One region of the Micromonospora sp. DT68 genome, then DNA from elsewhere that is predicted to be linked to it. Evidence: riboswitches for the same ligand, from Rfam matches in the RefSeq annotation. Region 1 holds a riboswitch; the other holds the start of a gene.
The links. A riboswitch is a leader RNA that binds a small molecule or an ion and turns the genes downstream of it on or off. The one in region 1 is predicted to bind S-adenosylmethionine.
Positions count from the first base shown of each region.

Region 2: linked by a shared signal. The riboswitch ahead of thrC (threonine synthase) and the one ahead of ACPXB1_RS16300 (ABC transporter substrate-binding protein) in region 1 are both predicted to bind S-adenosylmethionine.

Region 1 is NZ_JBNCNZ010000007.1:370,886-375,577, forward strand. Features, by position in the region: gene ACPXB1_RS16290 (amino acid ABC transporter ATP-binding protein) at 1-523, opposite strand, end outside; gene ACPXB1_RS16295 (amino acid ABC transporter permease) at 526-1,302, opposite strand; gene ACPXB1_RS16300 (ABC transporter substrate-binding protein) at 1,348-2,220, opposite strand; SAM riboswitch class IV at 2,502-2,613, opposite strand; gene ACPXB1_RS16305 (amino acid transporter) at 2,685-4,634, opposite strand.
Region 2 is NZ_JBNCNZ010000004.1:273,713-278,404, forward strand. Features, by position in the region: gene ACPXB1_RS09810 (DEAD/DEAH box helicase family protein) at 1-1,097, shown strand, start outside; gene ACPXB1_RS09815 (DoxX family protein) at 1,366-1,815, shown strand; SAM riboswitch class I at 1,972-2,107, shown strand; gene thrC (threonine synthase) at 2,118-3,401, shown strand; gene ACPXB1_RS09825 (GNAT family N-acetyltransferase) at 3,700-4,692, shown strand, end outside.

The sequences.
Region 1 (4,692 bases):
CGGGGTCGAGCGCCGAGGTGGCCTCGTCGAAGAGCATCACCTCGGGTCGCAGGGCCAGCGCCCGGGCGATCGCGACGCGCTGCTGCTGGCCGCCGGAGAGTTGCGTCGGCCGGGCGTCGGCCTTGCCTGCCAACCCGACCAGCTCCAACTGGGCGCGGGCGACAGCTACCGCCTCGTCCTCGCTGAGCTTGCGCAGCCGGCGCAGCGCCAGGGTGATGTTGCGCAGCACGCTCATGTGCGGAAAGAGGTTGAACTGCTGGAAGACCATGCCCACCCGCTGCCGCAGCGCGTCCGGGTCGTCGCCCAACACGCTGCGCCCGTCCAGCAGCACGTCGCCGCGGTCGGGCTCGATGAGCCGGTTGAGGGTACGCAGCAGAGTGGACTTGCCCGACCCGGAAGGCCCGATCACGCAGGCCGTCGCACCGCGCGGCACTGTCAGGTCGACGCCGCGCAGCACCCGGTTGGGCCCGAAGGCGAGGTGTACGTCCCGCGCGTCGAGGCTGACCGAGGTGGTCGTCGCGATGCTCATCGGCGGTCTCCTTCCGGGATGCCGGCAAGCGCCGGCTCGTCCTCGTCGTCGTCCGGTGGCGCGGTGGCCGGCCGGCCGAGGCGCAGCCGCCGGTCGATCCAGTTGACGATGTGCGTCAGCGGGACTGTCAACGCCAGGTAGAAGAGCCCGGCCAGCAGCAGCGCGGACTGGTTGCCGGTGTTTGCCGCATAGTCCTGCCCGATCCGGAACAGCTCGCGCTGGCTGGCCACCAGCCCGAGGAAGTAGACCAGGCTGGAATCCTTGATCAGCGCGATGAGCTGGTTGACCCAGGCGGGCAGCACCCGCCGGATGCCCTGCGGAATGATCACCAGCCGCATCGAGTCGGCCCAGGAGAAGCCGAGCGCGCGGGCGCCCTCCAACTGGGCGGCCTCCACCGACTGGATGCCCGAGCGGAAGATCTCACCGATGTACGCCGACGCGATGAGCGACAGCGCCAGAATGCCCAGCGGGTACGGGTCGGGCCCCCAGACCTCCATGCCGAGCGGGGCGAGCCCGACGCCGATCAGCAGGATCGTGGCCGCCGCAGGCAACCCCCGGAAGATGTCGGTGTAGACGCGCGCCGGCCAGCGCAGCCATCGGCTGCGGGAGATGCCGGCGACGGCGAGCAGCAGGCCCAGCACCGAGCCGAGCAGGGCGGCGGAGACCGCCAGGATCAGGGTGTTGGGCAGCCCGACGGTAAGCATGTCGGGCAGTGCCTCGCGCATCGACCTCCAGTCGAAGAAGGTCTCCCAGAGGGTGCTCAACGGATCCATCGGTCGCCTCTCCTACCGCCCTGCTCGCTCGTCACTGGTACGCCGTCAGGACGCGGCGGACGCGGACGCAGCCGCCGACGGCACTGCCACCGTGCCGCTGCCCGGCTTGAAGTCCTCCGGAACCGGCCGGCCCGGGTAGTACTGCGCCTGCAACCGGCTCCACGTGCCGTCCGCGATGACCTCGTCGAGGCCCTTGTTCAGCGCCTCGCGCAGCTTGTCGTTGCCCTTTGCCACCGCGTACGCGGTCGGGGTGGGGCTGAGCTGCTTGGCCGCCACGGTGATCTTGCCGTTGCTGTCGGCGGCCAGCTTGTCGCCGATCTCGGCCGGGGCGATCCACGCGTCGGCGGTGCCCGCCTTGAGCTGGTTGATCGCGCTGTTGTAGTCCGGCACGCGGACCGGGTCGAGCTTCTGCCCGGTGGCGTAGTCGTCCTGGACGGTGCCCTGCACCACGACGACCCGCTTGCCGGCGAGCTGGTCGAAGCCGGTGATCGGCGAGCCGGCCGGAACGTCCAGGCCGAAGTAGCCGAAGTCGTAGCCGTTGCCGAAGTCGACTGTCTTCTTCCGCGCCTCGGTGATCGTGATCGAGGAACTGCCGACGTCGAACTTGCGGTTGTTGACCTGGGACAGCAGCGCGGAGAAGTCGGTGCCGACGAACTCGACCTTCAGGCCGAGCTTGTCGGCGACCGCCGTGAGCAGGTCGTTGTCGAAGCCAGTGAACTTGCCGTCCTTGAGGAACACGTTCGGCGGCGCGTCGGAGAGCGTGCCGGCCCGCAGCACGCCGGGCTGCGCCAGGTTGTACGGGTTGCCGGTGGCCTCGGACGAAGCGTCGTCGGAGCCGCAGGCGGTGAGCGCGGTCGCGGCGAGGATCGCGGCGGCACCGACAGCGGCGGCACGGGTCAGAGCAGGAAGGAATCGCACGAGTGTCTCCGAAAGGTCGCGTCTGGGGCGGGCGTGGACGTGCGCCGCCCACGGTGCGCCCGATGAGGGCGTACCGCTTGGGTGGTTCTTGGAAAGGGGAAGTGCGCTAGTGCGCTGCGCGGCCGCGACAGGCGGCGCTGCACACCCGCATCATGTCCACGTGCCGCCGCCGGATCAGTACCGGCGCGCCCTGACCTGCGCGGAAGTCCGCGCCGTCGGCTTGTGGATCGGTGTTGAGGATGCGCATAGAGGTCTCCCGGGTCTGTGCTGACCTGGGTGCCAGGCCACGCTTGCACCGGCGTCCTGCCGGTGCCTGGTCTTCACCCGGGGCACCCCACCGCGGAGGAGGGTTGCCGGCCAGCAAGCCGGGGCTTCGCGCTGGCACTCATGACCTGCGCCGAGGCTAGCAGCAGACCCCGGTCCATCGTCCAGCCGATATGACCACGCTCACCGTCCGTCCCTGGTCAGCCGGCATGCACGTGTGGCCGGCGCGTCGGGTCGGGTTCCTGGCGGCGCAGGATCTCCCGGGTGACCGAGGCGATCTCGCCCTGCCCGAACGCCAGGTAACGCAGCACGTTGCGGGCCGGGCCGCCCTCGGTCCACTCGAAGTAGATGTGGGGACGTCGCCCGCTGCGGTCGCGGATCTCCAGCAGCAGGGCGGCCAGCGCGTTGGGCACCGACGAACTGGCCAGGCTGAGCACCGGGAAGCGGTCGTGCGCCACGCTGCCGCGCACCAGCAGCCCGGTCTCGAAGTCCGACGGATCGGTGACGCGGACCTCGACGAAGACGACGTCGCTGTCGTCGGGGAAGTCGTTGTCGGCCATTGTCTGCGCGAGCTTGTCGCGGTACTCGGCCAGGTCGCGTCGCTCCGGCTCGTGGGCGATGAGGCGGATCCGACGCCCGGCACGCTCGGCGACGAACGCCGTCGCGAGCGGGTCCAACTCGACCCGGTCGACACGCAGTTCGAAGGCCCGCAGCACCCGCGACAGCGCCGACACCAGGATCATCGCGCCGATGAAGCAGGCGGCGATCTTGACGCCGTCGGGGCGTTGCACCACGTTCGCCGCCGTCGTGTAGACGAACACCACGGCGATGATCCCGAAGGCGATCATGCGCCCGCGCTGCCCGCGCCGCCGTGCCGCGAGGGTCACCGCCGTCGACGCCGAGGTGATCAATACCAGAACGCCTGTGGCGTACGCGCCGCCCTGCGCGTCGACGCTGGCCCTGAAGATGATCGTGATCAGGAAGGCCACCCCGGTGAACACCAGCACCAGCGGCCGGACCGCCCGCGCCCAGGCCGGCGCCATGCCGTACCGGGGCAGATAGCGGGGCACCAGGTTGAGCAGGCCGGCCATCGCCGAGGCGCCCGCGAACCAGAGGATCCCGATCGTCGACAGGTCGTACGCCGTGCCGAACACCTGGCCGAGATTCTCGTGCGCCAGATAGGACAGGGCCCGTCCGTTCGCCGGGCCACCCGGCTGGAACGCCTCGGGCGGAATCAGCACGGTGGTGGTCACGCTGCTGGTGATCAGGAAGACGCTCATTGTGGCGGCGGCGGTGGTGAGCAGGCGGCGCGCGCCGCGGATCCGGCCCAGTGGACGGTCCTCCGAGTCCTGCCGGTCCCCCCGGATGTGCGGCATCACCGCCACACCCGTCTCGAAGCCCGACAGGCCCAGCGCCAGCTTCGGAAACACCAACAGGGACAACGCGACGACCATCAGCGGGTCGCCGTGCCCGGTGGTCAGCGCGGTGGTCCAGTCCCCGACCGCGCTCGGATGGGTCACCACCTGCCACAGCGCGTCGACGATCACCACGGCGTTCAACGTCAGGTAGACAGCGACCAGGACGACGGCGATCCCGACGGCCTCACCGAAGCCCTTGAGGAACACCGCGCCGAGCAGCGCCACGAGCAGCAGCGTGAGCAGCACCTCGTGACCCTTGAGGCCACTGGGCCAGAACGGGTTCTCGTCGAGGTGGGCGGTGGCGTCGGCGGCGGACAGGGTGATGGTGATGATGAAGTCGGTGGCCGCGAAACCGAGCAGCACCAGCACGAACAGCTTGCCCGGCCAGTAGCTCAGCAGGCGTACCAGCATCGCGATGGAACCTTCACCGTGCGGGCTGTCCACCGCCACCCGCCGGTAGACCGGCAGCGCGCCCAACAACGTCACAAGCACCAGCACAAGGGTCGCCACCGGCGAGAGCGCCCCGGCGGCAAGCGCCGCGATGCCCGGCTGGTAGCCGAGCGTCGAGAAGTAGTCGACGCCGGTCAGGCACATCACCTTCCACCACGGGTGGTTCCGTTGCGCCGGTGGGCGGGCGTGCAGGCCCTGCGGCACGGGCCGCTCCGACGCGTCGGCGAGCAGCCAGCGTCGCACCCGGTCGGTCCGCCGGCCGGCGCGCCTGTCAACCTCCATCGGCGCTACCCCCGTCCCGCCCATGGTCACCGCGAGTATCCGTCGGCGCACCGGCGCC
Region 2 (4,692 bases), on a different contig from region 1:
TCGACCAGCGTCGACCCGGCGACGCCGCCGACAGTGAAGCGGCCGATGGTACGCAGAGCGAGGCTGGCCTGCGCCGGGACATTGCCCGAGACCTCAACGGCCAGGTGCAGGGCATGCGCCTGGACAACGTGGTGGTGCGTCCACACCGTCGCCTCGTCGAGTACTACGTCGACCTCGCCAACTGGCACCGGCTGTCGCCGGAAGCCTCCGCGCAGATCGTCGCTGGCCTCGCCGGCCTGCCCAGCGAAGTCCGCGACGACGGGGAGGAGGCCAAGCGCTTCGATCTGCTGATCCTGCGGATGCAGCTCGGTTTGCTGGTGCCCGACAGCCGGTTCAACCGGCACCGCACCGAAGTCCAGGAGGTCGCCTCGGCGCTGCTGGAACAGACCAGCATCCCGATGATCCAGCAACGGGCTCAGTTGCTCGACGAGGTGGCCGGCGACGAGTGGTGGCAGGACGTCACGCTACCCATGCTGGAGCTGGCCCGGCGTCGGATGCGTGACCTGGTCCGGCTGGTGCCCAAGGCGCGTCGCACCGTCGTCTTCACCAACTTCGCGGACGAGATCGACCAGGAGGTCGAGGTGCCGTTCAGCGGCGTGACAGTCGGCACCGACCTCGATCGCTTCCGCGCGAAGATGCGCGTCTACCTGCGCACCCACGAAGATCACGTAGCCGTGCAGAAGCTGCGCCGCAACAGGCAACTCTCCGGCACCGACCTCGCCGAGCTGGAAAGGATGCTCGGCGAGAGCGGCGTCGGCGACAAGCAGGACATCGACCAGGCCCGGCGATCCTCCGAGGGCCTGGGCCTCTTCATCCGCTCACTGGTCGGGCTGGACCGCGAGGCGGCCCGGGATGCGTTCAGCGAATTCCTCGTCGACCGGAACCTCAGCGCCGCCCAGCTCGATTTCATCAACCTGATCATCAACGATCTGACCATGAACGGTGTGATGGAGCCGGGGCGGCTTTACGAGTCCCCGTTCAACGGTGTCGCCCCACGTGGTCCCGAGGCGCTCTTCTCCAACCCCGACGCCGACCGCATGGTCTCGATCCTCCGCTCGATCAAGAACAATGCCACCCCGGTGACCGAGGTGGCATAGCAGCCGCAGCATCTCTTTCGCGGCTCGACCAACTGCCCCACCTCCGGGGCAGCTCGACAGGCTGTACGGGCCGCGTGACACGCTGTACCGTCGTCTCGGGAGCGCTCCCACGGCGGCGGCCCGCGTGACGCTCCGTCGAGGCCGTCCGTCGTCACGGGTGTGACCGGACATGTTCGATCGGGGATTTTCCCACTAGCAAGGAACTTGTTCACTTCGATGGATTCATGCTCCATGATGGTTGATATCGATATCCATCTATGGAGGTCCCATGAACGTCTCTCGGCTCGGCGGGCCGATCCTGTCCCTGTTCCGCATCGTGACCGGCCTGCTGTTCACGCTGCACGGCCTGTCCTCGATCTTCGGGTTGTTCGGCGGCAACCCCATGACCGGCAAGGCGATACCTCTCGGCACGTGGCCAGGCTGGTGGGCCGCGCTGATTCAGCTGATCTGCGGTGCGCTGGTGCTTGTCGGTCTCTTCACCCGACCGGCCGCGATTCTCGCCTCCGGTTCGATGGCGTACGCCTACTTCGTCGTGCACCAGCCGGACGGCCTGCTGCCGCTACAGAACGGCGGTGAGTTGTCCGCGCTCTTCTGCTGGTCCTTCCTGCTGGTCGCGGTGCTCGGCCCAGGCTCCTGGGCGCTCGACTCGCTGTTGGCCCGGCGTCGCCCCGCCACTCTGACCGCGCCGATCGCCGAGCCCACTTCGGTACCGGTCTGACCGCGCTCCCACCGCGCGTCGCCGGGGCCTCGACGAGGCGGCCCCGGCGACGCGCCGTGCTCGTCACCCGTCCTGGCCTGGTCGGTTAGCTCACAGCGTGGGATCAGCGCTGGATGCGACGGCCGGCGGTGCCTAGACTCGGCGGCACAACTGAATACCTCATCCAGAGGGGCTGAGGGATACGGCCCGACGACGCCCCGGCAACCACCCCGCGCGCTCACCGCTGAGCGACCCGTGGGGCAGGTGCCAATTCCGTCCCTGCCGCACCGTGCGATGCGGGGAAAGATGAGAGGACTCTCGACATGACGTCGACGCTCGCCGCCTCCGGCATCGACACCTCCGCCAGCCCCGCCCGCGCCCTGGTCTGCCGCGCCTGTTCGGCCCGCTACCCGCTCGCCGCGCAGCACGCCTGCTACGAGTGTTTCGGCCCGCTGGAGGTCGACTACGACACCGCCGCCCTCGCCACAGTCACCCGCGAGCAGATCGAGGCCGGCCCGAACAACATCTGGCGGTACGCCGCGCTGCTGCCCGCCGGTCAGGACCCGGCCACCCGGGTGACCGTCGACCCCGGTCTGACGCCCCTTGTGGCGGCCCCGCACCTCGCCGCCGAGCTGGGCATCACCGCGCCGCTCTGGGTCAAGGACGACAGCGCCAACCCCACCCACTCGTTCAAGGACCGCGTCGTGTCGGTGGCGCTCACCGCCGCGAAGGCGCTCGGCTTCACCCGGTTCGCCTGCGCGTCGACCGGCAACCTGGCCAACTCGGTGGCCGCGCACGCCGCCCGCGCCGGGGTGCCCTCGGTGGTCTTCATCCCCAGCGACCTGGAACAGGGCAAGGTCATCACCACGGCCGTCTACGGCGGCGAGCTCGTCGCCATCGACGGCTCGTACGACGACGTGAACCGGCTCTGCGGCGAGTTGGTCGAGACCGACGAGTTCGAGGACACCGCGTTCGTCAACGTCAACGTCCGGCCGTACTACGCGGAGGGCTCCAAGACCCTCGGCTACGAGGTCGCCGAGCAGCTCGGCTGGCGGATCCCCGCCCAGGTGGTCATCCCGATGGCCAGCGGCGAACTGCTCACCAAGATTGACAAGGCGTTCTCCGAGCTTGTCGAGATCGGCCTGGTCGAGGCGCCGGCCGGTGGCTGGAAGGTCTTCGGCGCCCAGTCGGCCGGCTGCAACCCGATCGCTTCGGCGCTGCACGCCGACACCGACACCATCACCCCGGTCAAGCCGACAGGCATCGCCAAGTCCCTCAACATCGGTGATCCGGCCGCCGGCCTCTACGCGTTGGAGGCGGTCCGTCGCACCGGCGGCTGGATGGAGTACGTCGACGACGACGAGATCCGCGCCGGCATCCGCGACCTGGCCCGCACCACAGGGGTCTTCGCCGAGACCGCTGGCGGCGTCACAGTGGCGGTGCTGCGCAAGCTCGTCGAGTCCGGTCGGCTCGACCCGACGGCCGAGACGGTCGTGTTCAACACCGGCGAAGGGCTGAAGACCATCGACGCGGTGGCCGGTCAGGTCGGCCCGACCCACCACATCAAGCCGTCGCTGCGCGCTGCCCGCGACGCCGGCCTCCTCTGATCCAGCGGCGTCGAGCCGTCCGTCGAGGGCGAGGGATCGCCCGGACGGGGGATCGGGCCGATCCGCCGGGTAACTGGCTTTTCGCAGTGAGTGTAGAAAACCCGCCGCTGCGGACTTGACGACAGGAACCGGACGGCGCAAGATGCTCCGTGCGGGAGGGCATTTCGCCGGAGACTTTTGAAGTTCTTGCGACCCAACGCCGGAGGCGTTGTGCGAGTGTCCCTCCCGACCACGTCCGATCGGGCCACCGGATTAATTCGGTGGCCCGATCGCTTTTTCCGGTGACAGGCTCGCCGGCATGAGCATCACGATCGCGTCCTTCGACGGCGCCGACCAGGCCGCGGTCGACGAGGCGTACCGGATCGGCGCGGCCGCCAGCACCATCGACCTGCCGGACTTCCCGCCGTTCTGCCGGCGACGCTTCGACGCGCTCCTGCACACGCCGATGCCCCGCACCGAGTCGCTCTGGGCACTGGCCCGGCTGGACGGCGTACCGGCCGGCTACCTGCAACTGGACCTGCCCCAGCTCGACAACACCGACAACGCGACAGTCGAGCTGACGGTGCATCCCGAGCTGCGGCGTCGCGGCGTCGGCCGGGCACTGCACGAGTACGGGGTACGCCTGCTGCGCGAGCACGGACGCAAGCGGGTGGTCGCTATGACCGTCTCCACGATGCCCGACGGGCCGCCCCGATCGGTGGCGGGTGACGCGTTCGCCGCCACGATAGGAGCCCAGGCCGCGCTTGTCGACGTGCGTCGCCGACTCGACATCGACAGCATCGACCGGGTCGCGCTGCGCGCTGCGCTCGCCGAGGCCCACACCATGGCCGAGGGCTATCAGTCCGTCACCTGGCAGGGTGCGACCCCGACGGAGTACCTGGCGGACATCGCCTATCTGGACGGCCGACTGCTCATCGACGCGCCAATGGGCGACGTGCAGTGGGAGCCGGAGCAGGTCGACGCCGAACGCATCCGGGGCACCGACCGGGCGTTGGAGGCCAGGGGCCGGCGGCGCTACCACCTCGGGATGCGACACGAGGCGTCCGGTCGGCTTGTCGCCTGGACCCTGCTCGACGTGGGCGCCAGCGCAGACTGGCACGCCTTCCAGCAGATCACCATCGTCGACCCCGCTCACCGTGGGCACCGGCTCGGTCTGCTCGCCAAGATCGAAAATCTGCATCACCTGCTCACCCACGAGCCGGCGGTACGCGTCGTCGACACCTTCAACGCGGCAAGCAACAGTTACATGGTGGCGATCAACGAGCGGCTCGGCTTCCGCCCGGTGGACTCC